Regions from separate parts of the Dongia soli genome, predicted to be linked through region 1. Evidence: riboswitches for the same ligand, from Rfam matches in the RefSeq annotation. Region 1 holds a riboswitch; each other region holds the start of a gene.
The links. Region 1 has a riboswitch for S-adenosylmethionine ahead of metZ (O-succinylhomoserine sulfhydrylase). Riboswitches for the same ligand answer to the same signal wherever they lie in the genome.
Positions count from the first base shown of each region.

Region 2: another riboswitch for S-adenosylmethionine. It lies ahead of SMD27_RS06825 (hypothetical protein); the one in region 1 lies ahead of metZ (O-succinylhomoserine sulfhydrylase).
Region 3: another riboswitch for S-adenosylmethionine. It lies ahead of SMD27_RS22840 (homoserine O-succinyltransferase); the one in region 1 lies ahead of metZ (O-succinylhomoserine sulfhydrylase).

Region 1 covers NZ_JAXCLW010000001.1:10,441-20,951, reverse strand. The annotation lists gene ccrA (crotonyl-CoA carboxylase/reductase) at 1-885, opposite strand, end outside; gene SMD27_RS00105 (MFS transporter) at 1,274-2,443, shown strand; gene SMD27_RS00100 (sensor histidine kinase) at 2,843-4,369, opposite strand; gene SMD27_RS00095 (response regulator transcription factor) at 4,362-5,093, opposite strand; gene SMD27_RS00090 (hypothetical protein) at 5,086-5,655, opposite strand; SAM riboswitch at 5,931-6,005, shown strand; gene metZ (O-succinylhomoserine sulfhydrylase) at 6,082-7,278, shown strand; partial or broken gene SMD27_RS00080 (GFA family protein) at 7,344-7,691, shown strand; gene SMD27_RS00075 (protein meaA) at 7,893-9,908, shown strand; gene bluB (5,6-dimethylbenzimidazole synthase) at 9,963-10,511, shown strand, end outside.
Region 2 covers NZ_JAXCLW010000002.1:49,407-59,917, forward strand. The annotation lists gene argF (ornithine carbamoyltransferase) at 1-428, shown strand, start outside; gene SMD27_RS06800 (PAS domain-containing protein) at 525-992, opposite strand; gene SMD27_RS06805 (BON domain-containing protein) at 1,295-1,612, shown strand; partial or broken gene SMD27_RS24120 (AsmA family protein) at 1,711-2,055, shown strand; gene SMD27_RS06815 (AsmA-like C-terminal region-containing protein) at 2,728-3,591, shown strand; gene SMD27_RS06820 (GNAT family N-acetyltransferase) at 3,622-4,083, opposite strand; SAM-I-IV-variant riboswitch at 4,217-4,324, shown strand; gene SMD27_RS06825 (hypothetical protein) at 4,293-4,676, shown strand; gene SMD27_RS06830 (metal ABC transporter permease) at 4,692-5,498, opposite strand; gene SMD27_RS06835 (metal ABC transporter ATP-binding protein) at 5,491-6,363, opposite strand; gene SMD27_RS06840 (metal ABC transporter solute-binding protein, Zn/Mn family) at 6,374-7,291, opposite strand; gene SMD27_RS06845 (hypothetical protein) at 7,487-7,813, shown strand; gene SMD27_RS06850 (phospholipase D-like domain-containing protein) at 7,841-9,019, opposite strand; gene SMD27_RS06855 (hypothetical protein) at 9,541-10,511, shown strand, end outside.
Region 3 covers NZ_JAXCLW010000012.1:56,355-66,865, reverse strand. The annotation lists gene SMD27_RS22870 (ABC transporter ATP-binding protein) at 1-11, shown strand, start outside; gene SMD27_RS22865 (carboxymuconolactone decarboxylase family protein) at 270-404, shown strand; gene SMD27_RS22860 (isochorismatase family cysteine hydrolase) at 522-1,166, opposite strand; gene SMD27_RS22855 (carboxymuconolactone decarboxylase family protein) at 1,259-1,453, opposite strand; gene SMD27_RS22850 (FAD-containing oxidoreductase) at 1,571-2,953, opposite strand; gene SMD27_RS22845 (VOC family protein) at 3,072-3,758, opposite strand; gene SMD27_RS22840 (homoserine O-succinyltransferase) at 4,172-5,110, opposite strand; SAM riboswitch at 5,142-5,219, opposite strand; gene SMD27_RS22835 (proline iminopeptidase-family hydrolase) at 5,348-6,244, opposite strand; gene betI (transcriptional regulator BetI) at 6,234-7,286, opposite strand; gene SMD27_RS22825 (aspartate aminotransferase family protein) at 7,525-8,901, shown strand; gene SMD27_RS22820 (hypothetical protein) at 9,695-10,141, shown strand; gene SMD27_RS22815 (hypothetical protein) at 10,185-10,388, shown strand; gene potE (putrescine-ornithine antiporter) at 10,476-10,511, opposite strand, start outside.

The DNA.
Region 1 (10,511 bases):
ATAAGCGTTGTAGCCCTCGGTGTCGTCGACATCGGGTAACTGGCCCCAGCAATCGAAGTCGTTGCGGTTGATGACGCCTTTGGCGCCCAGCGCCATGACGAAATCGCGCTTGCTCTCATCGGAAATGATGCCGATCGCATTGGCGCCCGCGGTGGCAATGAGCTGGATCGCCATGGAGCCCAGGCCGCCGGAGGCACCCCAGACCAGCACGTTGTGGCCGGGCCGCAGGATATGCGGACGATGGCCAAACAGCATGCGATAGGCAGTTGCCAGGGTCAGCGTATAACAGGCGCTCTCTTCCCAGGTGATATGCTTGGGGCGCGGCATCAATTGCTGGGCCTGCACGCAGGTGAATTGCGCGAAGGATCCATCCGGTGTCTCATAGCCCCAGATGCGTTGGCTGGGCGAGAACATCGGGTCGCCGCCGTTGCATTCCTCGTCATCGCCGTCATCCTGATTGCAATGGATGACGACCTCATCGCCGACCTTCCAGCGCTTCACTTTCGAGCCGACGGCCCAGACGATGCCGGACGCATCGGAGCCGGCGATATGGAACTCCGCCTTATGCACGTCAAAAGGCGAGATCGGCTTGCCGAGGCCGGCCCAGATGCCGTTGTAATTGACGCCGGCGGCCATCACCATCACCACGACCTCGTTGCTGTCGGGCTTTGGCGTCTGCACCACCTCGACCTGCATCGCCTGTTCCGGCGGGCCGTGGCGCTCGCGGCGAATGGCCCAGGCATACATTTTGGAGGGTAGATGGCCGAGGGGCGGAATCTCGCCGATTTCATAAAGGTCCTTCACCGGCCGGCCCCCGGCGTTCGCGCCGCCGGGCGTCGCGCTGGTACCTTGATGCAGTGGAACAACCTTCGCCGTATCGGTCATCTTTTCATTCCCCTTGTTCTTGTCGATGTCGCTGCTTCTTCGCGGTCGCAGCATTACGGCCATGATGCCTTCGCAGATGCGGAAGCGCAACGATGATTTGTCATAAATGTGCGTTACCGGCAACAGCGACGCATCAATTGAGCGTGACGCATGGAGTTATTGTAATTTTATTTCTCTCGGCCGCCATCACCCAGACTGACCGATCATCTTCCCGCCAACAGATTGCCAGAAATGCGCGAGCGCCGTTGTCTAAAATCGACCGGATTCGGTCACAATGGGTTGAAGTTCCCGCATGACGGGGCTGAAACCGTTGTCATTGTTGCGACGCACCATCCTGCTAGGATAAGGGCGTTCATCTTCCTTAATCCCCTCGACTTCGGATCGATCAATGTCGCTGCCGCTTCTTGCTCTGGCCATTGCCTCCTTCGGCATCGGCACCACCGAATTCGTCATCATGGGATTGCTGCCCGACGTGGCGGCCGATCTTGGGGTCACTATTCCGGCCGCCGGGCTGCTGGTTACGGGCTATGCGCTGGGTGTGGTTGTGGGCGCACCGATCATGGCCATGATCACCAATCGGCTGCCGCGCAAGACCACGCTGATCGGCCTCACCTGCGTCTTTATCATCGGCAATCTGCTCTGCGCGATTGCGCCGACTTATGGATTTCTCATGGCGGCGCGTGTCGTCACCGCTTTCTGCCATGGGGCTTTTTTCGGCATCGGCGCTGTCGTTGCGGCCGATCTCGTGCCGCCCACACAACGGGCAAGGGCAATTGCCTTGATGTTTGCGGGGCTGACCATCGCTAATATTCTCGGGGTGCCGGCGGGCACGGCGCTGGGCCAGATGCTCGGCTGGCGGGCGACTTTCTGGGCCGTGGTCGGTATCAATTGCATCGCCGCCATCTCGCTCGCCATCTGTCTGCCGGCAAGGATCCGTCACGAGGCGGGCAGCCTGTCGCGCGAGTTCCGGGTGCTCGGCGATGTGCAGGTCCTGCTGGCTATGGCAATGAGTGTTGTCGCTTCCGCCAGCCTGTTCAGCGTCTTCACGTACATAACGCCGTTGTTGCGGAATGTAACGGGCCTTGATCCGAGGACGGTGGCAGGCGTGCTTATTCTCTTCGGCGTCGGGATCACTGTCGGCAATATTTTCGGCGGCCGTCTCGCGGATTGGAAACTGATGCCGTCCTTGATCGGCATGCTCGGGTCGCTGGCGGCTGTGCTCGCGATCTTCGCTTTCACCAGCCACTTCACTTGGCCGGCGATTGTCACGATCTTCGTCTGGGGCATGATCGATTTTGCCTTGGTATCGCCGCTGCAGATTCGCGTTGTGGATAAGGCGCGCGACGCGCCCAATCTCGCCTCCACGCTGAATCAGGGTGCCTTCAATCTTGGCAATGCGAGCGGCGCCTGGATTGGCGGTACAGCGCTGACATTAGGTCTCGATTATGCGGCTTTGCCATGGGTAGGTGCCGGCCTCGCCCTCTGCGCGCTTCTCCTATGCCTCGCTTCGCGAAGCATCGATCGGCGGCGTGCCGTCGCCAGTCTCGCACCGGTCTAAACAAGCCTCTCAGAGGTGGAATGCAGGCAAAAAAAGCCGGCCCTGGGAGGCCGGCTTCCAGCACAGATCTCGAAGGTCACGAGCCGGACGAGATCCAATCCGGATAGTTGGGAAATGGCCGGCTGGGACCGGCTCTGGGACGCGCATATCGGACTTCGGTCATGTTGGGGGCTCGACGGCGAAGTCCGTGGCGCTGGTGAAACGATCTAGCTCCTCTGTAGTGGTTGCGATCGCTAAATTTAACGACTGAAAGCCGCTTAGCTCGCATACGCGAGGATGCAGCTAACTGTCTCGCTCTAAGCTAGGAGGGGAGGGCGCCGTTAGGCTTGCATCAAAACTGTGACAAAGCTGTGACGTAACTGGCGAAATAAGAAAGCGTTCTCGTCACAAGGATTGCGGTCAGCTGGTTGGCGCCGCGACAGGAAGCCGTACCGTTACCTTCAGGCCGCCCTCGGCGCGGTTCTCGGCGATGACGGAGCCGTCCATCAGCTCGACATTGCGTCGAACAATCGCCAAGCCGATACCGAAATGCGTGTCGGAACCCAGAACCTCGCCGTTGACGAAGGCGGGGCTTTCGCTGCGATGGGAAAAATGCCGTTCGAAGATACGTTCCAGGTCTTCCTGCGCAACGCCGGGACCCTGATCTTCAATGGTCATGCGGGCGACACCGCCTTTGGATTGCAACTGTACCCGCACTGTTGCACCGGCGGGGGAAAAGCTGATGGCGTTATCCAACAGGTTTTCGACAACTGTTTCGATTGCTTCTTCCGTCCCGGCGACCCGCACGCGCTGGCTCGCGGTCACTTCGACACGCACGCGTTGATGGGCCGGGAGGGTTCCTTGCGAATCGTTGAAGCCGCGCGTCATGTTTTGCAGCAGAGCACTGAGATCGACCGCCTGACGCGGTGCATTCATCAGTTCGGCGATGGTCTCGTCCACCCGGCGGGCGGCGGCGACCAGGCCGTCCAGCCGGGTAATCGCCCGGTCGATAACCTGCACGGCATGTTGACCGCGCGGCTCATTCTCGGTCAGCCGTCGGAGCGGCTCGAGGGATTGGGCGATTGCCGCCAGCGGCGCCTTGAAGGCATGGGCATTCTCCTCCGCGGCATCCCGGATGCTGCGGGCCGAGGCGTGGAGGGTGGCGACCAGCCGATCGAACTCGCCAGCCACGGATGCCAGTTCGGGCACGGGCGAGGCTTCTGCGAAGGATCGGCCGACCGGCGTGCGGCCGCGGCGAATCTGCCGGGCGAGATCGGCAAAGCGCCGCAAGCTCAACCACATGGTGCCGCCGAGGATCAGGAACAGAACGGCGATCAGGCCATAAAACAAAGCGGCCAAACGGACAGCCGGCGTCTGGGCGAAAGGTTGTGTCAACGAGGCGCCGGCGAGATCGCTCTGGGCGTAAGCGGTGATGACGGCCCAGCAACCGAGATCGGTATAGAAGGGCGTGATCGAGGTGAGCAGCTCGATCTGACCCGATGGGGTGGTGAACTGGGTGGAAAGTGGCTGATTTCCCCCGCAGCTCTGTTCGACATGGGAGAGAACGCCGGTATCGGTAAGGCTCTGCTGCTCGGCCTTTAAATAGCCAGCATCGACATGCGGACTGGAGGCGACATAATAGAAGCTGTCGCCTTGGCCGGTCGGGCGCAGCAGCAATTTGATGCGCAATTCGCCGCGGCCCAGTTCATCGACCACCTTCGCGGCCTCGACCACAGCTTTGGGACCCAAAGACCGCAACCCGGTTTCCAGGCTTTGCGCGACCAGCCGGCCCTGGATCTGCAGATTTCGCAGCAGCAATTCCTGGCGTTCGCGATCCGCGTTTTCGAACCGGCCATAGAGGATCGCCGGCACAACCAGAAAGACAATGGCCAGCAGCAGAAGCTTTGCGGTGAGCGATCCCCCAAAAAGCCGCAAAACTCTATGCATTGCCCGACTTCCACCGATAGCCGTAACCGGGGTAATTCTCGATGGCGGTGAAACCGCTATCCGCTTCGGTGAATTTCTGTCGGATCCGTTTCACCAGGGCGCGAACATTGGCACGGTAGCCTTCCGGCCCGGCCCCGGCGATGAAATTTTCCCCCCGCATGGTGTCGTAGATTTCACGATAGCTAACATCGCGCCCGGATGTGGCCAGCAGTTCCACGGCCCGAAATTCGCCCAGGGTCAACTCGACGACTTTGTCGCGCCACGTAACGCGATGCTGTGCGCTGTCCAGGGTCAGGGCACCGATATTGGCTGGCGCTGCCGGGCTGGTCGAAGGATTGGCGGGCAGCGCGCCGAGGATCCGTTCAATGCGGTGACGCAAAATCGCGAAGCTGCGGGTCTTGCCGACGAAATCCGCAGCACCTTCGCGCAAGGCGGATTCTTCATAAAGCACGTCGTCGAGGGAAGTCAGGAACAAAGCCGGCGTGGCGATGCCCAAGTCTCGTAGTTCCTTCAGCAACTCGAAACCGGTCATGCCCGGCATCTTCCAGTCCAGGATAAATAGATCGGCCTCAATGACATTTTGCTTCAGGTGCTGAAGCAGGGCATCCGGTGCCGGAAAATCGCTGACCTCATATTCGGCTTCGCGCAGATTGCCGACCAGCAAGGGACGAAAAAGATCGTCATCATCGACAACGACAATGATTGGGGGCGCGGCTTTAGACATTGCGGAACTTGTCGTAACAAACCTGTATAGCGTTGTTGTCCGTCGATTCCGGTTTTATTTCATAGGTCAGGACCCGACGTTCACCCGTCTTAACGTCGTAGAATAGAAAAAGGTCCAAGGCACATCCCTCTTTCCGGTAAGACCAGACCGTGGTCGATCCCTCGTTCCGGGTGGTCGCGGGATCGCCCACCAGCGACCGGATGCCGGCCTCGTTCTGGCCGATCATGTCATTGGGCTGGCCGGCTGCCGGGGGCGGGGGTGCCTCTTCCGTCGGTTCAGGTGTTGCTGGTTCGCTCGGTGCCGCTGCTGCCGGATTGGACGTGGTCTGTTTTTTTGCTTTTGGCTTGGTCGCCTTGGTTCGGGTCGTCGAGGGGCTGGAAGCAGGTTTGCCCCGGGTGACGCTGGGCTCCCCGGCTTTCGACGCCTGTTGGGCCGGCATCGGCTCCACCGGCAGCCACGGAAAAACAGAACTGTCGCAACCGGCCAGCGACAAAAGCACGAGACTATGGCTCACCAGCCGGCAGCGACGAAGCCAGGCCGACCGCGCATCTGATCGGCTCAAGGGGCGGGATATCGAGGGTGGTGTCGGATCTTGCATGTCCGTATTCTTGCTTAACTACCGAGGAACGGCAATGGACGGCATTTTTAACCTTCTTGTGTAACCGAAATCCACAATTGCCTGATCCAGGACAACCTGAAGTGGATACCCACGGGAGATGCTGCACAATACTTTGCGCTTCACAAGGGGATATCGACGCATAGCGGCCGGGTCACGCAACGGTGATACAGCCGATCTTGCCGGCGCCTGTTGACAATCGTCCTGCTGCATGAATACTTCCCTCCGTTCGTGGTGATTTGAACCGGATTGCGGCCACGTTAAACAAGCAGCTAAAAGGTCAAGAGGCATATCACCTCGACCTGTCCGGTCGAGGTTTTTTTGTGCCCAGTTAGTGCCCGGGCGAATCGATGCCCGGCGGGAGAAGCGAGAATGACGGTCAAGCGAGACATCCAGCCAAATTGGCGCCCGGCAACCCGCCTGGTGCATGGCGGCCAGTTGCGGTCGCAATATAAAGAAACATCCGAAGCCATTTTCATGACGTCCGGCTATGTCTATGAAACCGCCGAGGAGGCCGAAGCGGCGTTCGACAACAGCCAGCCGCGTTTCGTCTATTCCCGTTTCGGGAATCCCACCGTCTCGATGTTCGAAGAGCGCATGGCGCTGCTCGAAGGTGCTGAAATGGCGCGGGCGACGGCCAGCGGGATGGCGGCGGTATTCGCTGCGCTGGCATGCCAAGTGAAGGCGGGTGACCGGGTGGTCGCCTCCGATGCGCTATTTGGTTCCTGTCAGTATATCGTCGGGGAAATCCTGCCCAAATGGGGCGTGGAGACAGCCTTTGTCGACGGGCGGGATCTCAATCAATGGCGCGATGCCCTCTCCAAGCCGACCAAGGCAGTGTTCCTCGAGACGCCGTCAAATCCCGGTCTGCGTCTGGTCGATGTGCCCGCGGTGGCCGAACTCGCCCATAAAGCCGGCGCCTGTGTGGTGGTCGACAATGTCTTCGCGACGCCACTGCTGCAGCAGCCGCTGAAGCAAGGCGCGGACGTCGTGGTCTATTCGGCGACCAAGCATATCGACGGCCAGGGCCGGTCGCTGGGTGGTGTCATCCTCGGCAGCCGCAAGTTCATCGAAGAAACCTTGCAGCCGTTCCTCCGCCATACCGGCCCATCGCTTTCGCCGATGAATGCCTGGATCCTGTTGAAGGGTCTGGAGACGCTGGAACTTCGGGTGCAAAAGCAAAGCGCCAATGCCCTCAAGATCGCGCAGAAGCTGCAGGGACACAGCAAGCTGAAGCAGGTTCATTATCCTACGCTGGACAGCCATCCCCAGGCGGAATTGGCACGCCGGCAGATGGCGGCGGGCGGTACGATGGTCGGTTTCGACTTGGCCGGCGGCAAGGCGTCCGCCTTCCGTTTCCTGAATGCGCTGAAGCTGGTGCTGATCTCCAACAATCTCGGTGATTCGAAGTCTCTGGCGACCCATCCGGCGACCACCACGCATCAGCGGCTGACGGTGGAGCAACGGGCGAAGCAGGGTATCGACGAGGGCATGATCCGTCTTTCGATCGGACTTGAGGATGTCGATGATCTGCTCGATGATCTGCTCGAGGCGCTGAAGGCCGCTTAACGCGAAGCTGCGCAAGCAGCAGGCTATAATGTCGGCTGGCGCCTGGTACCGGAAAGGGAAGGTAGATGGCGCCGGCCGATAGGGATCACGCCGATAAAATTCTCGAAGGCGGTTGTCTCTGTGGTGCCATTCGCTATCGCCTCACACCTGACCACGCGACCACCGATTATTGTCACTGCGATATGTGCCGCCGCTGGAGCGGCGCGCCGGTCTCGGCTTGGGCCCAGGTGCCGGTCGATCAGTTTGAGATCACCAAGGGCCGCGCCGCCACCTTCAAGTCATCCGGCATAGCCTCTAGGCATTTTTGCCGAGACTGCGGTACACCGATTTATATGACCGATGACGAGCAGCGCTCTGTCGGCGTGATGTTGGGTACTCTGGACGATGCGAATGCTCTGGCGCCAAGTAGTCATGGCTGGGCATCGAAGCAAGTTTCTTGGCTCGCTTTGTCCATCACCTGCCGCGCTGGCCGGAAGATCCGCCTTACGACGCCGACTGACCGCCGGATAAGAGCCGGATGTCGTTTCCGCGTTATTCAGGCAGCCGCGCTGTCTTGCCGTCACCTTTCTTCCCCCGCTATATTGCGGTGCAGCATGAGGATGGGGAGAACAGACATGAAGAAACCGGCCGACGAACGGGCAAAAAACCAGAGATCCAAGCGGGATCAGCCCTGGCTATTCCGGACCTATTCCGGTCATTCCTCAGCGCGGGCCTCTAACCAGCTCTATCGCACCAACCTCATGCGCGGCCAGACTGGTCTCAGCGTTGCCTTCGATTTGCCGACTCAGACCGGCTATGACGCCGATCATCCCTTGGCCAAAGGCGAGGTGGGCAAGGTCGGCGTGCCGGTCAGCCATCTCGGCGACATGCTGGCGCTGATGGATGGCTTGCCGCTCGATCAGATGAATACATCGATGACGATCAATGCCACGGCGCCCTGGCTGCTTGCGCTTTATGTGGCAGCGGCCGAGCGCCAGGGTGTTTCGCGCTCGGTGCTGCAAGGCACGGTGCAGAATGACATCATCAAGGAGTACCTGTCGCGGGGCACCTATATCTTCCCGCCGCAGCCGAGCCTGAAGCTGATCACCGATGTTATCAGCTTCACCTATCGCGAAATTCCGAAATGGAATCCCACCAATGTCTGTTCCTATCACCTGCAGGAGGCGGGCGCGACGCCGGAGCAGGAATTGGCCTTCGCGCTGGCAACGGCAATAGCTGTCCTGGATCATGTCCGCGACAGCGGCCAGGTGCCGGCGGAAGATTTCCCCCAAGTCGTCGGCCGCATCAGTTTCTTCGTGAATGCCGGTCTGCGCTTCATCACTGAGATGTGCAAGATGCGCGCTTTCGGCGAATTGTGGGATGAGATCTGCCGAGATCGCTATGGTGTCGAGGACACCAAGCTGCGCCGCTTCCGCTACGGCGTTCAGGTCAATAGCCTTGGCCTGACGGAACCGCAGCCGGAGAATAACGTCTACCGCATTCTGCTGGAAATGCTGGCGGTGACTTTGTCGAAGGATGCGCGCGCCCGAGCGGTGCAATTGCCGGCCTGGAACGAGGCGTTGGGCCTGCCGCGCCCCTGGGACCAGCAATGGTCCTTGCGTCTGCAGCAGATCGTCGCCTTCGAAACGGATCTGCTGGAATATGGCGACATCTTCGACGGATCGCATGCGGTCAAAGCGAAGGTCGATGAATTGAAGGAAGCGGCGCGCGAGGAATTGTCGCGCATCGAGGCGATGGGTGGCGCAGTCGCAGCGGTGGAAGCCAGCTATATGAAACAAAAGCTGGTCGAATCGAATGCGCGTCGTCTGGCTGCCATTGAAAGTGGCGATCAGGTTGTGGTGGGCGTCAACAAATTCACCGAAAGCGCACCATCGCCGCTGGTTGCCGGTAGCGATGGCGGTTTCCTGAAAGTGGATGACGCGGCGGAAAACGAACAAATCGCCCAATTGCAGCAATGGCGCGGCAATCGCGACGCCGGTCTCGTCAAAGCCGCACTGGACCGGCTTGAAGCCGATGCGCGCAGCGGGGCTAATATCATGGAAGCCTCGATCGCCGCCGCTCATGCCGGTGTCACGACCGGCGAATGGGGTGAGACCTTGCGTCGGGTCTTCGGCGAATACCGGGCGCCGACCGGCGTCGGCCGGGCGATGACCGAAGTCAGCCGCGCCGATCTAGATGATGTCCGCAAGCGCGTGAACACAGTATCCGACCGCCTTGGCCGGCGCATCAAGATGCTGGTCGGCAAGCCGGGACTGGATGGCCACTCCAACGGTGCAGAGCAGATCGCCGTGCGGGCCCGCGACGCCGGCATGGAAGTGGTCTATGAAGGCATTCGCCTGACGCCGGCGCAGATCGTCAATGCAGCGCTCGAAGAGGGCGTGCATGTGATCGGGCTTTCGATTCTTTCCGGCTCGCATGTCGCTTTGGTGCGCGAGGTGATGGAGCGGTTGGCGAAAGCCGGGCTGCAATCGGTGCCGGTGGTGGTTGGTGGCATTATTCCGCCATCCGATGCCGCGCAATTGACAGCTTTCGGTGTTGCCCGGGTCTATACGCCGAAGGATTACGACGTGACCGCCATCATGGCGGATATCGTCAACCTGGTGGAGGAGGTCGCGCCCAGGGCGGCTTGATCCACGCCACAGGACCCATGTCGCCGGATCAACGCCGAGGGTGAGACCTAGATTTTGAAATATATCGCACATCGCGCCCCGGCGCCGCGCTTCCCCACGGAGTTTCGCGCCCGATTTCGCGAGCTGCTGCGGTGGCGGCGCGATGTGCGGCATTTCCGCACCGATCCTCTACCGGTCGGTCTGGTTGATGAATTGCTGGACCTTGCCTGTCTCGCCCCATCGGTTGGCAATGCCCAGCCCTGGCGGTTCGTCACTGTCGACGATCCAGCGAATCGCGCCGCCATCGTCACCAATTTCGAAACTGCCAATCGCGAAGCTCTGGCCGGCTACGGCGGAGAAAGAGCCCAGCTCTATGCCAGCCTGAAGCTGGCCGGCCTGCGCGAGGCGCCCCGCCATTTTGCCGTCTTCTGCGATACCGAGACCGAACAGGGGCAGGGCCTCGGACGCCGCACCATGCCAGAGACCTTGCTCTATTCGACGGTACTTGCCATTCATACGCTGTGGCTCGCCGGCCGCATTCATGGGGTCGGCCTCGGCTGGATCTCGATACTCGATCCCGAGGCGGCGACCGCGACGCTGAAGGTCCCAGGAACCTGGCGTTTC
Region 2 (10,511 bases), on a different contig from region 1:
TGCGGCTTGTCACGCCACCCGGTACCGAACCGGAACCTGAACTTGTCTCCCGACTGTTCGGCCCCGCCAAACATCCTATGTCTCGGCTGATTGTGACGGACGAACCGGAAGAGGGATTGGATAACGCCCAGGTCGTCTATGGCGATATGTGGGTTTACATGGATACCGGTGAGGATATTGCTGCTTTGACCGACGGCTTCCGCAATTATCGCATCACGCGGCATATGATGCGGATGACAGGTCGCAACGACACCATCCTGCTGCATTGCTTGCCCTCGCAGCATAACCTGGAGACCGCCTTCGCCCGCGCCCATCCTTACGCGATGGATACGGAAGATGCTGTCTTTGAAGGGCCGCGGAATCGGGCCTTTGATCAGGCGGAAAACCGAATGCACACGATCAAAGCTTTGATGCTCGCCACCATATAGGAACACAAACCGGTCAGTATCCGCCCTGGCGGTTGGGGCGGATCGCTGGCTGGCCTAGGACCGGAGACCGAAGAAGGGGAAACAAGGGGGCCCAAGCTAACGATCGGGCGCAATGTTGGGCAGCATCACGTCGATGATCATATTCACATTCATGCCATCTGCCGATAGAGGCAGGAGCAAGCCCTCGACCTGATAATGGCGGCTGTCCCAGACTTCATCGTCGAGATAAAAATGCGGGTGCTTCGTGTCGATGATCTGTTCATAGGCTTGCTGCGTGACCTCGCGGTAATCCTGCAGAGGAATTTCGTCCACGAATCGGCCGGTCAGTTCGATGCCGCTGACGCCAACGCAATTCGATCCATCCACGCGGAAGCGAAAGCGGGGATGCGGCGCGTGCACGACTTCCGCCAAGCAAAGATAGCCGAGGCAAAAAGAGAGATCGACAGGGTCAATATCGCTTCGCGCGGGCAGCAATTTCCCTTCTCGTTTAAGATCCCAATAATTGTACATACGCCGGAGGCGCTGGTCGTGAAGCTGATCGACCGAGCGCAAAGGCAAAGCCATGTAATTCTGCTCCCAAGTATCGATCCGTCCAAAGCTGGCGGACCCGTCGCAGTCTAATCGAAACCATTGTCTTTTAAAGGTAGCGAACGCTGCAGCTGCACCGCATGTTATTGTATTCCCGGAAGGCTGCCAAGTTTCCGTAATACGCGCAAGTCAGCCAGCAGTTGCCGGCTTTAGGCCCACAACCGCCCTATCAACTTGTTTTGAGGGGAGCAATTCTTGCGGGTATGGGGAACAATCCGAGGCGTAAGCCGTTAATCTTCGAACAAAGGTTGTTGTGAGCACCGATGTGGAGAAGAGAGATGTGGAACATACCTCGCATTCTGCGGATTACCCTGCCGATTGCCGTTATCACTTTGGCGTCCGCCTGTTCCGTCACCTCTGGAGACGAGCGTACCGGGGAATATATTGATGACGCGACCATCACCACCCAGGTAAAGGCCAAGCTGGCATCCGAAGGCGGCGTTACACTGGCAAATCGCGTCTCCGTCGAAACCATGCAGGATGTCGTTCAGTTGAGTGGTTTTGTTCCCACCGCTGCGGAGAAGCAGCAAGCCGAAAGTATTGCGATGGGCGTCAAAGGCGTGCGGAGCGTAAAGAACAATATTATCGTACAATAGTCGAGGCCGGTAAAATGCTGTGCGGCGTCAATCACGAGGCTTCCTGAAAGCGCCGCACTACCGGCAGCTTCGGGTGGCGAGCTGTTGGGGCATGACCTGTGTCCGCTAAGTCAATAACGACGACCTTGTTGGTCGTTCTCGGAATTCTTATCGTATTGGGAATCGGCACGGCCGTAGCGCTTGTGAAGGTGGATCCACGGCCGCTCGCCGAACGCTACATCAGCAAGATCTTGGATCGACAATTGCGCATCGGTACCCTGGCGATCCGGTGGGGTAACCCTGTGCATGTCGAGATCGGAGATCTACGTCTTGCCAATGCGCAATGGGGCAGTGCGCCCGACATGCTTCGTGTCGAGCACGTGAGCGCAGAAATCGATGCTAAAGCGCTTTTGTCCGGCGTTCTGCGCTATCAACATCTTACGATCACGAAACCCACGCTGATCCTTGAGCGGAACGCCGAGGGTATCGGAAACTGGCGCTTCGAATCGGGATCTCGAAGTTCGCAGCCGGATCAAGAAAGCGGCTTGTCGGTCGTACCGAAAAATCGGCGGCAATTTCCGACCTTGCTGGATTTTGTCTTGCGGGATGGTCTCGTCACCTACAAGACATATAGCGACCATGTTTTGAAGATCAGATTGGATGATGTCACCATTGGAGCGACTGGTGATGATGCTCTGGTGGAAGTCCAAGCTGACGGTGCCTATAACGATGCGGACATCCGGCTGAAAGGACAGACCCAGTCCTTCACCACGATGCGCGATGCGACCGTTCCTTTCGGCACAACTTTTTCGCTTCGGCGCCATTCCGCGAAGCTGGATTTCACCGGCACAATGCGAGAACCACTCGACTTCGAAGGGGTTCAGGGACCAATCCGAATTACGACCGACAAGTTGAGCGATATACTCAGCATCTTCCACATGAAATTGTCGACCGACCCGGCGGCCACGCTCACGGCGGATCTGTCGCGACAGGGCAACCTTTGGAACTTGATGGATAGCAAGGGCAGCATCGCGACGAGCAGCTTCAAAGGCAAGTTTACGGTCTTGGAGGGAAACCGCGGCGCGACGGATGACGTTTCGGTCGACCTGGCTTTCGATGAGCTGAACCTGGATAAATTGCTCGCCAAGGATGAAGGCGACGATGCCGAGCAAAAGTCCTCTGAAAAAGGATGGACCAAGCTTTCATTGCAAACGCCAGATGAGAATGCACCACGCATCGCCGCCAGAATTGCGGCCAAGCAGATGGTCTATGGCAATATTCGGCTTGGCGATCTGTATTTGGATGGCAAGGTCGGCCCCGGCGATGTGACCCTGAGCGAGACGCGATTTAACCTGGCGAGTTCCCGATTTTACGTAGCTGGAGTGCTAAAGCCGGAAGGGGATGGCAGCCGTCTCACGGCATCCTTGGCGCTGGAAGACGGCAAGATCGAGCGCTTCATCAATCTCCTGTTCGGTGAATCCGCCGATGTTCAGGGCCGTGTCGATGGAAAAGCGGTCATCAATTTGCGCGGTGCCACCCTTGGCGAAGGTCTGAAGACCAGCGATGGCGCACTGGTCTTATCCGTGACGGACGGACGGATTGCACGCGCGCTGCTAGAAAAGATTGCGACCGATCTTCGCGCCTTGTTCCGGCGCGGCACGGGAACCGCCAAAATTTCCTGTATGCTCGGCGTGATGCAACTGAAGAACGGCATGGGAACAATCGAATCCTTCAAGCTGCGCACGCCGGAAGCCAATCTCAACGGTGAAGGGCGCATCGATCTGTTGAATCAGAACGTCGATCTTTTTTTGCAGAGCGAAGCGGATTCGACGGGATTCTTCGCATTGGATGTCCCCTTGCAAATCGCGGGCAATTGGCGAAACCCAAAAATCCGGCCGGCAAGCAAATCGGTTTCGAAGCAAGCAGGCGCGGAGCAGGCAGGAAAGCTTCCAGCGTCGCTTCGTCAACTCGCGGATGGGAACCGCTGTAGCCAGCAATAGGTCGCTCTTGGCGCGCCACTCCCCAGCCTTTCAGTCAAGTTCCTTGGTCATGAGAATGACCCGGACACTTCCTTGCATGACATTTCGCAAGGCAGTGAAGCCGCGCCGGCGATAGAAATGCTCGGCCGTGACCGAGGCCGCAACGGCGAGAGAAAAATATCCATTGGCCGCTGCCAAGCCTTCGATTTCCTCCAGAAGCGCCGTGCCGACACCCTGGCGGTGATAGACCGGGTCGACGAAGAAGCAGCGTAGGACGTTCTTTTCCAGGCTGACCGTACCGACAACGTCGTCGCGCAAGGTGGCGACCAGGAAATGGCGGCCCGCGAGTTCCCGGGCGATGTGGTGAGGGCCAAAACTGGCGGCGATCCGTTCGATAACCGGCGGTGCATAATCACGCGCATTGGTTTCGTGCAAGGCATTCAAGATCGTGCGGCTGATCGCTGCTGCGTCTTCGGTGGTAGCAATTCGGATATCGATATCGGTCCGCAGCATGGCCTGGCCTCGTCTGCCGCCGCCATCATATAGCGAAATGGCGTCTGGCGCCATGAAGCGGCAGGCGACGGCCACTGCCTCTCATGGTTTTGGTTGCCCTCTTGACGTTCGCCATAGCCGGGCGTATTTGTCACCCTCGCATCAAGAGTTGGGCTGACGCCCAACGCCAACCTGCGTACCCGCGCAAGGTGGTGCCCCGAGACCGGGGGATGTGGCCGGACCGGCAACCAAACGGGACCAAGCCGCTGCGTCAGCCCTCCTGTGTTTTAGGAGGGATTTTAATGCCTGATAGTATCGATATCGTGCCCGACCTGTCTCTGGTGATCAGCCCGGAAGACGACGCGATTTTTATATGCACTTGTCTGTACCGCAATCGCCGGGGCATTGCCGAGCGAAGCCTGATTTATGCGGTAGTGCATCGCCGCTTCGGCTTGTGGACTCATGTCTACCGGGTCGTGCCGGATAAAATTATGCCAAGTAAAGCCCTGCAATCGCCAAGGGCCGAAGGGCTGACGGTTTACCTGGAGAAAGCCATCGAAGGTGAGGCGGTCGACCAGGCGCGGGATTGGGTGCGCGATAAATTCAGGGACTGAAATCAAGACTGAGGTTCAATGGGCCGGAATGGCGGCGGCACGTCGATGGCCGGCGAGGCTGGCAAAGTAGGCGAGGGCGCTGAGGGCGGTGATCCAAAAGCTTGCAGGCCAATCGGTATAGTAAGCGAGGACAAGGCCGAGCCAAGCTTCAACCAAAGCCAATCCGGCAGACAGAGCTACGCCGAGGCCGAGCCGGCTGGTCAGCCGCTGTGCGGTCGCCGCCGGTCCGACCATAAGGGCAAAGACCAGCAGCACGCCCACAACCTGCGCGCAGGCGGAAACGGCCAAAGCGACGATGGCCAGAAACAAGATAGAGACCAGGCGCAGCGACACACCCTTCGCCTCGGCCAGCTCGGGCTGAAGGCTGGCAAATAGCAGCGGCCGGGCGATCACCCCCAAGGCGATGAGCGCAGCGGCGCCGATCCCGAACAGGACCAACAACGTGCTATCGCTGACGCCGAAGACATTGCCGAAGAGCAGCGCGGTCGCCTGGGTCGCATAAGCCGTGAAAAAATGCAGGAACAGCAAGCCAAGCCCAAGCGACAGGGACAAAATCACACCGATCGCGACATCACGGCCGCTTAGCTTGTCACCTAAAGCTCCCATACCGATCCCGGCCAGAAGCGTGAAAGCGATCAGGCCGGAAAGTGGCGATCCACCGATGAGGATTGCACCCGTCGCACCGGCAAAGCCGACATGCGACAAGGCATGGCCGGCAAAGGTCTGGCCGCGCAATACGAGGAAAAAGCCGACAACGCCCGCAACGATGGCGACGATGCCGGCGGCGGCGAAAGCATGCTGCATGAAATCATAGTTAAGCATGACGGCGCCCATTATGGGGATCATGGCTATGCGCATGGTCATGGCCGTGATTGTGGCCGTTCTCATGCATATGGGCGTCACGCTCCATGTCATGCTCGCCGGACATCACGAAGATGCGCTCGTTGATGCGAATGACCTCGATGTTGGAGCCATATAGCCGCGACAGGACTTGCCCGTTGATAACCTGATCGACGGTACCAAGAGCGGCATGGCCGTTGCCGAGATAAAGGACCCGGTCCATTGCCGCCAGGAGCGGATTTAGCTCATGCGCGCTGAACAGAACCGCGATTCCAAGCCGTCGCTGGACGTCGCGCACAAGTTCCACCACCACCCTCTGATGATGCGGATCTAGGCTGATCAGCGGTTCATCCAGCAGGAGCAGCTTGGGCCGACCCAGCAAGGCCTGAGCGAGCATCAATCGTTGCCGCTCGCCGCCCGACAGATCACTCAGCGGGCGTTGGGCAAGATTCGTCGCACCGACCAACTCGATCGCTTCCGAAACGACCTGGCGTCGCGCGGGATTGAGGAGGGGCAGGCCCCAGCGATGGCCATCTACACCACTGGCGACGAAATCCCAGCCGCGCAAAGCGAGATGCGGCGCTAGGCTGCGCAATTGCGGCATATAGCCGATTGCCGGATTTCCGCGGACGGCCTGCTCGCCGAGAACCGTGACCTGTCCCGAGGATGGTCTGACGAGGCCGAGAAGGGCGCGCATCAGTGTCGTTTTACCTGCGCCATTGGGGCCCAGAACACCGATGAATTCGCCATCGCCAATGGATAGGCTCACATCGCTGAGAATGAAGCGGCCGCCCAGAGCGATCGTCACCTGCTCAAGCTCGATTGCCGGAATGGAAGTCGACGCCATGCAATTCATCTTACTGCGTTGTTGTGGTGACGCCGGCCGGTACTGGTGACAGCGCTTTTTCGAGTGCCGTCAGCTGGTCCAACATCCATTCCTGGTAGGTCTTGTCGGCTGGCTCCGTTTCACTGACACCTACGATTGGGATGCCGGAAGCTTTGGCAAGATCAAGGAGGCGGCTTGTCAGGTCATCGGTGGTCTGGCTGTTATAAATGAGCGCCTTGACGCGGCGGCTTTTAAGGTCGTCCTGGAACGCGGCGATATCCTTCGCACTTGGCTCGGTATCGTTCATGATCGACCGCTGGAAGCGCTGGTTCCGATCTTCCAGGCCGATGGCCTGCGCCATATAGGCAAAAACCGGTTCGGTCGCCGTTACCGGAACGCCGGCATAGCGGTCATGCAGATGCTGGATCCTATCCCTGAGCGGCTGGAGTGAGGCGAGAAAATCCTGCAGGCGTTTTTTGTAATCAGCTTCGTGCGCAGGATCGGCAGTGATCAAGGCGCTGCTTAACGCCTTCGCCAGCGCCGATATAGTGTTCGGATCGTACCATAGGTGCGGGTTGTCGCCGCTTTGTGTTCTCGTCAAATCGGCGGCGACAATAATGCGAGCCGAAGGCGTCTCGGCCGCTTCCAGCAATTTCTGCACCCACGGGTCATAATCAGCACCGTTATAGATGACCAGCGCTGCATCGGCCAAAGCCCGCGCGGCGGCAGGGCTGGCTTCGAACATGTGGGGATCCTGATCGGGATTGCTAAGGATGCTGGTAACCCTGACGTCGGGGCCGCCCAATTGCTCTGCGACATCGCCGTAGAAATTCTCGGCCGCGACGATGCTCAACCGCTTACCGTCCGCCGCAAAAGTCGTCGGCATGCTGGCCGTCAGCGACAAGGCCAGGGTCAAGGCGGCGAGCAAAACGGGTCGGACGGGCTGCATAACATTCTGGTCCGTGAATGTCATTGACATGTTGTTATATTATATCGTTTCAAATCCTGTCTATGACGAAACCGGTCTTGCCTCAAAATGCCGTGACGCGGATTGAAAATCTTCCCCAGTCTTTGTTAATACCCCGGCGGGGAAGCAAGACGCCCAATAAAGCACACACAGCAGCGACTTCAGCGAGGTAAGAGCATGCAGCGACGGATCGAAACACTGGCGACGGCAACGGTGGTGGCGGGGCTTTTAACCTTAGTTTGGGGTCTTCCAACGCAGGCGCAAAATATCCAGGGCGACCGGCAGGCTGCGACTCAGTTGGCCGCGTGTGAGGCGGGCGATCGGATCGACAGCACGACTGCCGCTGATGCTAGGAAAAAAATCGAGGCGGCGGGCTATCGGCAGGTCCGCAATCTGGTCAAGGGATGCGATAATTTCTGGCACGCATCGGCGGTGAGCAAGGATGGCGGCCAGGGCAGTGTCGTCGTGACACCAAAAGGCGAGGTCTGGCCGGAAGGCAACTGAGCCGTGTCGATTAAGCCATTGGCAAGCCTAGAGTAGCTGCTCCCAAGGCTGGGCGAATAATTCTTTTATCTTCTGCGTGACCGGCCGGTCTTTCCAACTGGCTGCATCGATTTGCTTCGCGCCGACGATATCCTGGGAAAACATGGCGCTTAAGGACTGAGCTGTCTCACGGCCTAGAACGATCGCATCGATCTCATCATTGAAGAGGACGCTCCGTTGGTCGAAATTGGATGAGCCGATAGCCGACCAGACGCCATCGACAATGACAGTCTTCGAATGCAGGACGACGCCCTGTGTCTCGTAGATCTTCACGCCAGCGTCCAGCAATTCGGTATAATGCGAGTGAGCAATTGCAACGGCGGAGGGCGCATCGCTCGTATCCGGTAACAGCAGTCGAACATCGACGCCGCGTTTAGCGGCCGCCGTGATGTCTTCCATGGCTTCTTCCGTCGGAACGAAATAGGCTGCGGTTAACCAGATCGATTTCTCCGCATTGCGAATCGCCGAGAGAAGAGTGACGTAGTAATGCGATAACTGCTGACTAGGTGAACTGCCGATGATACGGACCACCTCTGATCCCTGCGCTCGCAGCGTGGGATAAAAGCTGGTTTGGTCAAGCGGAGGGCCTTTCTGTTCAGCCCAATGGCGCACGAAAAGATCCTGGATCTGGGCCACGGCAGGGCCCTCGATCTGGATATTGGTGTCGCGCCAATGTTCGGGCGAGCCACCGCGAGCCTTTCTGCCGAAGGTGACACTCTCATAGGTGCGGCTGAGATTGACGCCGCCGATTATCGCGAGCTTGCCATCGACAATCAGAATTTTTCGATGGTCACGATCATTCGGAGAATAGTCGTCCTTGGCATCCAGCGGATTGACCGGATTGAATTCGACGGTTTGGATGCCGCCTTTGCGGAGCCGATCCAGAAAGTCCTTGGACAATGAGAGCGAGCCAAAGCTGTCATAGATGACATTGACGGCCACTCCTTCGCGGCGCTTCTGCAACAGCAGATCGCTCAAGTGAGTGCCATCGCTTTCGACATCTTCCAATATATAATATTCCAGATTGATATGCGTTCGCGCTGCCCTGATAGCGGCAAAGATTGCACGAAAGGATTGGGGGCCGTCACGCAGAAGATGAGTCCGGTTACCGGTTGTCAGGGGGTTATCTGATATCGCTTCTTCAATCGCGAGATGCCGTTGCAACATGCCGGTGTCGCCAGCTTCCCTCGTAATGCCGGCTAATATTTGTCTACTGCGCTGGGGCGATACTGGGCCGTTTCCACCATCAATCTTCGGTGTTGTAACTGTCCCAGCAGAGCCATCGATAACTGTATCAACATCCTGCACCGAAGCGCAGCCGACAAGAAGAATGGCGAGGAGAGAGGCTGCGCTATGGCGCAATGGAGAGCACGTAATGCTTGCGGATTGCCACATGGTGCAAGCATGACGAAACTAACGAGATTGAGCAAGACGCAGGTCAGTGAGCTCAGTCACAGCCTCTTGAACGGGTTGTGGGTGTAATGTCCCGCTGACAACGGCCCGTTCAAAACCACCACAAAGCGCGATCACTTTTTCACGGCCCTGTGATCTGGTCATAATGTTGCCTAGATTAGGGAAATAATAATGTTTCAGGGGAAAACTTTCCGTTACCACTCATGACCCAAGCGGACAATTCCTAGGAGAAGCATTCGCTTTTGCCCGGCAATTGGCTTCGAAGCGGGAGTGCTATGATGTTGATGAATCGATTGGGGGATAAACCCCGGTTTGACGTCCGAGTAATTGGCGTTGCTGCGTTCATTATCGTAAGCGCAGCCAGCAGTGCCGCGCTTGCGGATGCCACCCCGGATAATGCCGATCCCATCAAGCTTTTCGTGGATGTGATGGGCGATAAGTTGGACACGACGTTGCAACAGCATGAAGCGACGCCAAGCGATCCCAACAAGCAAATCGATCTCGGCGGTGTTCCGTTGGTCTTGGGAGCGAAGGACGCAGACACGGCTAGTCGGGGCATATCGGCCGGGGCAAATGGACGATATAGCGTGCCGCTCTCGGGTAATTTTTCGCTCATCAACCGCGGCTCGTTCAGCAAGACCAGTTATCTCGAGACGTCCCTGATCGGGTCAATGGCCATGAGCGGAGGATCCGAGCTGCATTACCACAGTGGCGATTTGACGATCGGTTTGCGTCCCGATCTGGGATTTGCCTTTAACGGCATGACGCTGGACCAGCTGAATTACAGTATTAACAGCAATGTCTCGACAAATCTCCCCGGTGGGCTCGTAGCAACAATAACGACCGCTTACGGCCGACAGACGATAGATGGCAGCGACAGCCTCACGACCTCAGGCAATACGACGCTTTCTTATGTTTTTCCGGGTTCGGTCAAGGTGGATATCAATTATGTCTTCCAGCACTCAACTGCAGCGGACAATGGTGGCGATCTGCAGGGCCCGACGCTGAGTGCGACAGTACCCTTCGGCTCGGATATCGATTTCGCCGCCCGCTACTGTTTCACGCAAGTTGCGGGAAACGGCCTCGCGGATCTGCAAATGAATCAGGACGGAACGCAAACGGTCGGCCTGGCGGCGGACTGGAATATCGGCGCGCAAATCGATGCCGATATCAAACTGAAGGCGAGTTATGATTATATCCGTGACGGTGCGACGACGGCCGGACAAACGCAGATACAGCATGCCGG
Region 3 (10,511 bases), on a different contig from region 1:
CGGCGGAGTAAGATCAAACGCCAGTTCCGACGACCCGCGAATTTAATCCGAGGGTTAAGATAATTCACGGCATTGGGTGGGACATATCCGGCGATTTGAGCGCAAGATAGTCGACCATAGGGCACCAGCAAGGTCGTTCAGGTTCTGAGGCTAAGCTCGCGTTGTCCGCAGGCAGCACTCCACAGATTTCTTGCCGCCTTGGCCTGGACCGAAGCCCTGACCCGTCTTTCCAAAGACCACCGCCACGGTGAGGCAAGCGAGGGCTCAAAGTGCATTCCACCGGAGAGGAACGGGTGAAGCTGACGCTGATGATCAACATCATCAATGGATGGAATCGTCTCGCCGTCGGTTTCGGTTTCTGGGTCGAACCGGAAGCGGCAAAGGCTGCCAGGGCTGCGGTCTGACCGCAGCACCCCGTATCGCCGACGCAGCGGTGCAATTCACGCCGCTGCGTCGACAGGTGCACGACATGCTTGGATTGTGACCCATAAAGACTTGATGGGTCGATCAGGGTTTTGCGCTTATGAGATCACGGCCCGGCGTTTCAACGCGGCCACTAATTCCGCCGTTGTGAGAATGGCGTGAGCATAGGTCGGTCCGTCGATCTCCATGGCCGCGTGCATCGCCGCTGGCGAACGCGCCGCCGTCCCGTCCCGGACAAGCGTGACGTGGTAGCCGAGTTCCATGCCGATGCGGCCGGTCGCCTCGTAGCAGGTGTTCGCCAACAGCCCGAGCAGGATGATCTTTTCCTTGCCGTAGCGCTTGAGCTGGTGGTCGAGATCGGTGTTCGGGAAGCCGCTCGAAGCCCAGTGCTCCGTGGCGACGATGTCACCGGGCTGCACCTGAAAATCGTCGTGAAAGGTGCCACCCCAGGTGCCCTTGGCAAAGGCTTGCCGCTCGGCCGCACCAAGCTGGTAGGGTGACGGGTACTTCCAGTTGACATAGTCGCCCGGCTCCCAGCGGTGGTGAGGCACGTGATAGACTGTAACGCCAACCTCGTGCGCCGTGCGAACGATGGTCCGAAGATTGTCGAGCAGATTATTTTGCTGGACCATGTCCTTCACCCATGGCCAGAGCTTTCCGCCCTCGCTGAGGAAGTCATTATAGAAGTCGATGCACAGAAGCGCCGTCGTGTTCGGGTCGTAACTCGAGGGTTGGGGCATCATCTTCTCCTTTATGTTGGAACAAATCGTATAAGGCGCTCGGGGTCGGTATAGCATGGCGCTTCCCCCCGGGCCGGCAGCAGATAGCTACGTTGTTACGTCTCGCCCTGGGCTCGCGCCTCGACCGTGTGCATGTTGATGCAATTGGCGCATTGGTTGATTTGCGAGGCGCGGATTTTCACCAGCTCGATCAGGCTTGGCTCAAGGCTGGCGGCGATCTCCACCGATGCGGTCATCCAGGTCTTCATCAGTTGCGGCGCGGCGGCAAAGGGATCCAGTTTGGCAGTCATGGTTCTACGTCCTTCCTTCGGTTCCAATGTGAGGATTCCGAAATGATGACGATCCAGGACAGCGTTTTGTGACGCCCTGCTAAAAAAATCTTGCGGTAGGTGCGAACGGAAACACTGTCAGCCGCCTGCTGCCTTCAGGTCGCCGAGGACCGTCGGAATCAGTTCCGAGACGGTCGGGTGGATCGGCACCGCCCATTGCAGGACCGGATAGGTTGCGCCGGCATTCATCATGTCCAAGATGCCGTGGATCGCCTCGTCACCGCCGGTCCCCAGGATGGCGGCCCCGAGGATTTGTTTCGTCTCCGCGTCGGCGACCACCTTCATGAAGCCCTTGGTTTCATCCCGCTCGACCGCGCGCCCGACCCGCGTCATTGGGCGTTTGGACACCAGGATCTTGCGACCCGTACGTGTCGCCTCCGTCTCCGACAGGCCGACGCGCCCGAGTGGCGGATCGACATAGAGCGCATAGGCCGGAATCCGGTCGCTCACCCGCCGATTGCCGCCATCGAGAAGATTGGCGGCGACGATCTCGTAGTCGTTATAAGCCGTATGGGTGAAGGCGCCGCGGCCGTTGCAATCGCCCAGGGCCCAGATGCCGGGGACGTTGGTGGCCAGGCTGTCATCCACGGTAATATAACCGCGGGCATCCGTTGCGATGCCGGCCTTGTCGAGGCCGAGATCGTCCGTGTTGGGCCGGCGCCCGACCGCCAGCAGCAGATGCGAGCCGATCACGGCCGGATCGCCGGCTGTGCAATCGACATCGACCGACACGCCGTCGGGGTGGGGCTTGAACCCGATGCAGCTGGCGCCGGTGCGTACCGCAATCCCCTCGTCGGTGAGGATCTCGCGAACCGCCTCCGACACGTCCTCGTCCTCGCGCGCGATCAGCCGCGGCCCCTTCTCGATGATCGTGACCGCCGCGCCGAAACGCCGATACATCTGGGCGAATTCAAGCCCGATATAGCTTCCGCCGACGACGACCAGATGTCGCGGAACGGTATCGAGCTCAAGGATCGACCTATTGGTGAGGTAGTCGACCACGCCGACACCGGGCATGTCGGGCACGCTCGCGCGGCCGCCGACATTGACGAAGATGCGCGGCGCCCGCAGCTGGCTGTCGCCCACCCGGACAACATCCCTTCCCTCGAACCGGGCATGGCCTGTGATGACCGTCAGGTTGTCCATGCCGCGCAGCCATTTTTCGACATTCGTGCGCGCATTCCTTGACACGGTATCGGCCCGGGCCTTGACCCGCTTCATGTCGATCTTGACCGGACTCTCGATGGTGACCCCATAGTCGGCGCCGCGCCGGGCAAGGTGGGCGGCATAGGCGCTTGCGACCAGTGTCTTGGTCGGCATGCAGCCGGTATTGACGCAGGTTCCGCCGAACAGCTTGCGCTCGATGAGCGCCACCTTCATGCCGGCGGTGGTCAGCCGGCCGGCCAGGGATGGTCCCGCCTGTCCAGCCCCGATGACGATGGCGTCGAAGGATTGAGTCATGTCGTGGGTCCTCGATGAATGCCGCGCCGAGGATCGCGACGGCGCCCTCCATCACGGCGGTAAGCTGAAATTGTCCGACCAAAGCTGGTCGCACCGGGTTTACGGTCGGTGCCGCTCCTCATGAGGGCAGCGGCTTGCCGGCCTGTTCCTGCACAACGTATTCCGCGTACCAGTCCGCCCAATTCGCATCATGCTGGCCGGTCCGCTTCTCATGCTCGCCATGAGCGGCGGCGGCCCGTCGGAGCGCGGCGGCAAGCTCGGCCGGCGACGTGAATATCGTGTCATCCCCCTCGATGCGTCCGGGCAATCGCGCGGTGACCTCCTGAAGCAGCCAGCCATTGCCATCGGGATCGCGGAACGAGGCGAATGAGCGATAGCTGCGACGCTCGGGATTCGGACCGCCGACCCGAAGCCGGCCAAATAGATAAGGCTCGTCCGCGCCGTCATGCACGTCGCCGCCGTCATGGAACACCTCGCTGATTGCGACGCCGCGGCCAAGCAGGTCGTCACGGGCGGCCGCTATATCGGAGACGATCAGATACAGGCCCTGGGCCGAGCCCGGTGCCGCCGCGGTGACATTTTTGCCGAAGATGACCGAGCCGCCGGAGCCAGGCGGCGTGAACTGGATCACACGGAAACTGTCGCCGCCGGCGAAATCGGCATCGAGCCTCCAACCGAGGCTCGCATAGAACGCCTTCGCGCGGTCAACGTCAGAAACCGGGATGACAACGACTTCGAGTTTTGTGTCGAGCGTTCGCGCTCTGGTCCCGTTTGCAGTTTCTTCGCGCAGCGATGTACTGCTCATGTCGAACTCCTTAGGTTTGGAATGCCTTAAGAGTGACGGCGATCAGGCCGAAGCCGGAGCTTCGGTAAATCTACCATACAGGCCGTGGATTGGCTTGCTTCAAAAGCAGCCTTGCGAAGCCCTGGCCATCACGAATGCACGCCAGCTCCTCGGCCAGCCGCCGCAAAGTAGCGTTCTTCAGTTGCAACGATGGGCCCTCGGGTCAAGCCCGAGTGTGACAACCTGGCCGGATGTCGGCATTGTGCCAAGGGGAATGGTTGTGCTTCCGGTCATTGCACACGGATCATGCACACTTGCTGTCACCCACGGACTTGATGCGAGGGTCCACGGCAGAGGCCGCTACGCCGTCACGTGAGGCGGGCAACCTTGTTGCCGCCAAGGTCGTGCAATGAGCGTCGTCGACAGGCCGGCCTTCAGGCCGTCTGCTTAAGCGCCGCCTGGCCGATTTCAGCGATATCGAAAGGTGTCGTCTGGTAGATCTCGTTGATCCAGTTGGCGATCAGGAGATGCGCATGCGACCGCCAGAGATTGCGCGGCGGCTGAGACGCATCGTCATTCGGGAAATAGTTGAGCGGCAGCTTGATCGGCACATTGGCCTTGAGATCGCGGAAATATTCGTCCGACAGCGAGGTCGAATCGTATTCAAGATGATCGAGGATATAGAGGCGCCGGTCCTTGGCATCCTCGATGATCGAGGCACCCTGCTCCTCGCAATAGGTCAGCAGGTTGAGGTCGCAACAGCCGGCGACATCCTCCACCGCGATCTTGGCCCAGCGCGAGACCGGCACGGCGAAATCGTCGGAGAAGCCGTTGAGATAGGCCGAGGACGGCTTCACGACCTTCTGGCGGAAGATGCCGAAGGCCTTCTCGCTGAGCTGATGTTTCGGCAGGCCGTGGAAATGATAGAGCGCGGCCATCGCCCCCCAGCAGACATTCACCGTCGAATGCACATGGGTGCGTGTCCAATCGAAGATATCCTGCAATTCGCGCCAATAGGTGACGTCCTCATAGGGGATCGTCTCGACCGGGGCGCCAGTGATGATGAATCCGTCGAACTTGCGGTGCCGCGCCGTCTCCCAGGACTGGTAGAAGGTGAGCAGGTGATCTTCCGCCGTATTCTTCGATTTGTGATTGCCGATGCGGATCAGCGACAGCTCGACCTGGAGCGGCGTCGCACCGAGCAGGCGCGCCATCTGCAGCTCGGTCTTGATCTTGTTCGGCATCAGATTGAGGAGCCCGATCTGCAGCGGGCGGATGTCCTGGCGGATCGCCACCGCCTCGGTCATGACGCGCACGCCCTCGTTCACCAGGGCGTTGAATGCAGGGAGCTTGTCAGGAATCTTGATCGGCATAACGGTCACCAAAAACGAAAAATATATCGCCTCTGGTCCGCACGCGGCCCTTTAGCGATTTTTTTAACGTGGCTGCAAGCCGGCCGGCCAAATCACCACGAACTGGCTCTTTCTATAGCGAATCCCATCCCCGCCGTCTAGGGGGCGGGCCCGCGGTTCTCCGGGGGCAGGCTTGCATCCGGCACTGGACTGGGCCCTCTAAAACCCGGCCTCCTAGCGGGGAGGCAGCAGGCAGCCTTACCCCAGCGGATCGAGAAAAGCCCGCAATCGGGCCAGATAGGCTTCCGGCTGTTCGACCGGAGCGAGGTGGGAGGCATCGGCGATTACAGCGACCTGGGCACCCGGCACCAGCTTGGCGAAATCGCGGCAGGCGGCGGGGGTCGCCTCGTCATATTCGCCGCAGATGAACAAGGTGGGCGCGGCGATATCGGGCAGGCGCGGCGTCACGTCGAACTGCCGCAGGCTGCCGGTCGAGGTGAATTCCGCCGGGCCCCACATGGTCTGATAGACATTCATATTGCCGTTATTCATCGTCGTGGTGACGATCTCCGGCCAGGGATCGAGGCGGCAGAGATGGCGGCGGTAGAAGAAATCGACCGCCGCCTGATAAGCGGGATCATCGAGTGCGGCCTCACCCAGCAGGAGCGAGGCATGCGGTTCCGGTAGCGCACGGCAATAGGCGGCATTGTCGGCAATCCAGCGATCGGTATTGATCAGCGGCCCGGCGAGGGTGACGCTTTTCAAGCCGGCGGGGCGCTGCGCGGCATATTCCGCCGCCAGGCTGCCGCCCCAGGAATTGCCGTAGAGATGCAACTCCGTCAGGCCGATATCCTCACGGATGGCGTCGATTTCCGAGAGATAGCGTTCCACTGTCCAGTTACGCGGATCCTTGGTGCGGTCGGAACGGCCGCAATCGAGCTGATCATAGAAGATGACCCGCCGCGTATCGGCCAAAGCGGTCAAGGGCAGCAGATAGTCATGCTGCATCCCCGGCCCGCCATGAAGCACCAGAAGCGGCGCCCGCCCCGGATGCGAATCGCCATTGCTGCGATACCAGACGCGCCCACCGGGCACATCGATCCAGCCGCTGGTTTGGGGGGCAGGATAAGCGGGTGCCGGATGATCAGTTGTCATTATGCTCGCCTCGTATCGCCTTGCCGGCGCGCAACGCATCCAATGCAGCGCGGTCGCGCAGAGCCTGTTCCTGTTGCTGGGCCAGGCGCGCTTCGAACAGGCGCTGGGCTTCCTCGTGAATGAGACCGTAGACTTCGAACCAGAGCTGGGCATCGGTCGCCGGGATGAGACGCCCCATCTGCCAGGAACTCGGCTCGCCCCGCCCTTCCAGCCAGCTTTCCAGAGTCTTCACCGAAACGCCGACAGCTGCGGCAAGAGCCTCGCGCTTCAGCTTGCCGACCGGTTCCAGGCGCTTGCGCAAGGCGACCGCCAGCCGCGCCCGATGGGCGTCGCGGCCCTGTATATCGGGATCGATGGCCGGGCTCACATTGCCGAAAACACCATCGTTCTGCCCCTCCAGCTTGCGCCGGGGCCCGCCTTCCGACGGTCGGCCGCCAGCGAAATGAGCGGGAAAGACCGAGGCGAGATAGATTCGGCAGACCCGCTTCGCTTCCGAGCGGTTGAAGGCTTTGGGATCGATCAGGCAGTCGAACCAAAGGCCGTCGATCATGGCATTCAGGCCGACGGCGATCTCCCGCCCCTCGATCTCCTGATAGCCGCCTTCGGCAATGATGCGGTTGCAGAGGGTTTCGGTCTGCTGCAGATAATCGCCTTCCAGCCGCGAGACCACTTCGTGGTAAGCGGAATTGCTGCGCGCCTCGGCCCAGAAGGCGTACCAGATCGAGACTTTTTCGAAATTGCAGACCGAGGGATGGAAGTCGGCCTCGATCATCGCATCGAGTCCCGCCGCCGGCGAGACTTTGCCCTTGTTGATCGCCGATTGCCACAGCGTGGAATATTCATCGGCGATCTGTTCCAAGGTCGCGACCAGCAATTGCTCCTTGGATTTAAAGTAGAAATTGACGATGCCGGGCGATAAACCCGCCTCGCTCGCCACCTGTGTCAGGGTCGCATTGGCATAGCCGAACCGGCCGATGGCGCGGATGGTCGCATCGATCAATTGCTTGCGGCGCACCTCTTTGGATGCTTCAGGCTTCGCCATTTTACCCCTCATAAGGCCCCTTTTGGCGTCGCGTAACCTATCAGGATTCGCAGGGTAAAACATTGAAGAATTTCGCTTTGCTGCGCTTGCGAAATTAAATGATCATTTAATGCAGTAGACAAATTCCGGCCGCTCACCTAGGATTTCTATATCGTTATTTAATATGGTTGCTTCCCCAGCGACAGCAACCGCGCAAATTTCGACGCAAACTAGGGATGACCTACGGGAGCTTTTCATTATGACTTCGATCAAAACCCAGAGACGCAACCTCGCCAAGTCGCAGGCGCACTATAAAGAAGCGCTGAAACATATGCCGCTCGGCGTCAGCTCGAACTTCCGCTATTGGGGCGACGAGCAGACCGTGTTCGTGAAGCACGGCAAGGGTGCCCGCCTCTGGGACATTGATGGCAACGAATATATCGATTACCGCCTGGGTTATGGCCCAGCGATCCTCGGCCATTGCCATCCGGATGTCGATGCCGCCGCGCGCGAAGCCCAGCCGGTCGGCACTGTCTATGCGCTGGGGACCGAGAAGGAAGTCACCGTCGCCAAGCTCATTAAGGAGATGATGCCGGCGGCCGAACTGGTGCGCTTCTCCAATTCCGGCACCGAAGCGGTGATGGCGGCGCTCCGCCTCGCCCGCGGTTATACCGGCAAGGACAATTACGTCACCTTCGAAGGCTCCTATCACGGCCTGTTCGACGCCACCATGTGGACGGCCGATCCCGACGACATGAAGGATCAGAGCAAGGATCCCAAGATCATCAGCTATGGCCAAGGCATTCCCCAGCTCGTCCGCCAGCTCTTCTGGCAGGTGCCCTATAACGACGCCAACCGCCTGGAAGAGGTGCTGAAGAAGAATCACGACACCATTGCGGCGGTGCTGATCGAGCCGATCCTCGGCAATTGCTGCGGCATCCCCTCGAAGCCGGAATTCATCAAGGCGGTGCGTGAGCTCTGCACGAAATACGGCGTCTTGATGATCGTCGATGAAGTGAAGACCGGCTTCCGCGTCGGCAAGGGCGGCGCCCAGGAGCTTTATGGCATTGAGGCCGATATCTTCACCGTCGCCAAGGCCGTTGCCAACGGCTATCCGATCTCGGCGATCGGCGGCAAGGAAGAGATCATGCGCAAGTACGGCAAGGGCGTTGCCCATGGCGGCACCTATACCGCCCAGGCGATGAGCCTCGCCGCGGCCGAAGCGACGCTCACCATCATGAAGAACACCGATGCGCTGGCACGCACCGCTGCCTATGGCAAGGCGATGCAGGAAGGCATGGGCAAGGTGCTGTCGAAGCGCGGCATTCCCCACAGCTTCACCGGCCATTACAGCATGTCTGGCCTGTTCTTCAGCGCCGAAGCCCCGACCACCTATCGCAACTGGAAGCTCAGCGATTACACCTTCTATGACACGATGGCGGGTTACCTGATCGATATGGGTGTCATGTGCGAACCGGATAGCCGCGAGCCGTGGTTCATCTCCGCCGCCCACGACCAGAAGTGCCTGGAAGAGACGCTGAGCAAGTTCGAAGAAGCCGTCGATCTGACCCTGGACGAACTCTCCAAGGGCCGTGACACGGGCGAAAAGAAGCTGATGCCCGGCATCAGCGGCTAAGCGAACAGCATCCTCTCGCTTCCGGCGAGCAACTGAACCGGCGCCCGGGAGACCTGGCGCCGGTTTTCTATTGCCTCGGCACTGTGCTGATTCCGAATTCAGTCAGTGCCGAACCGGGTCCTCACTCTCTTGCGTTCATCCCGCGTCGCTTGCAACAACTCACTTGTCACCCTCGGACTAGATCCGAAGGGTTCCATGGTTGAGGCTGGCACGATGTTCTGTGAAAGGCCGACATGCCATCATGCAGGTGCCGTTCAGGCGTCACGATGAGCCCCGGATCAAGTCCGAGGGTGATGCCAGGAACTGGACAGCGCCCTGATCCTGTCTGACGAATTCGCCGCCTGCTTAACTCAACTGTCACCAAGCTTGCCTTCTATGGCCTTACGGTCGATAGGATATCATCACCTGCGAGGCATAGCGGGAGAGCGTGAACTTTTCACATTGGTTCAAGTTCCAGGCGCATAATGGGCTAGCGGACACTTTGCCGCAGGGGTTCGTACATATAGAATTTATTGAGAGCTTTTACTCGGAGGTCTACGGCACACGCGAAGTTGAACGTGACATGGGAGAATAGCATGCGCAAATTCGTTATAGCCGTCGCTCTATGCAGTCTTGCCGCCCGAGCCGCCAGGCGGATTTGCCGTTCTGGGCGCGGTCGCCATGGTATCTGTCACCTGCGACCGCATCTCCGGCGACATCGGCTTCGGCGCCGGTTCATCTAATCAAACCGGTCACCGTCGCGACGAGGCCGTATCGGGCGCCAACACAATTATGACTGATACGGAGAATGATCATGCGTCGCTTTGCACAACCCATCCCCTATATTCAGGGCCCCTGTGTCCAGGTCCGTGCGGAGGGTTCGGTGCGGCGGTCCTCAATGCTGTCGCGCTCCCTGCTGATGCTGGTGCTCGCCGGGACCCTCAGCGCAAGCCTGCCGGCTGTCAGCCACGCCCAGGATGTGGGTGACGACCTCAATGCCGCCGGCCAATCGGTCAAGGAAGGCGCCAAGGATACCGGCCATGCCATCGGCGACGGTGCCAGGGATGTCGGCCATGCCATCGGCGAAGGCGCCCGCGATACCGGCCACGCTATCGGCGAAGGCGCCAGCGACGCCGGCCATGCGATCAAGGAAGGTGCCCAGGATACCGGCGACTTCGCCAAAGACAAAACCCAGGAAGCCCGCAGCGGTATCGGCGGCTTCTTCCACCGCGTCGGCAACTGGTTCTCGGGCGGCGAATAGACGTACCGGCTCTTCCTTATCAAGAACACGCCGCAGACGCCTTGTGCCGTCTGCGGCGTTAGCTTACCGGACTCCGGCATCCCGTGCAGATCATCTGGCTTGCATTCGTGCCGCAATCGGCCGCCATCCTGCCGGTGATGAGGACTTCGCCGAGCTGCTGAAGAAGACGGTCGAGGACATGCATGGCGATGGCACGCTGAGGAGATTGTCGCTGAAATGGTTCGAATTCGACATGACACAGCGCTGAGCGGTTTCCGACGAACAGTAAGCAAATGCAAATGCGATTGAGGCTGGCAACCGGGCCCGATCCTGAGACCACGCCCGGGGAATGTGATCAGTCCTGCAAGGCCAGGCCCGGATGCTTCACCTT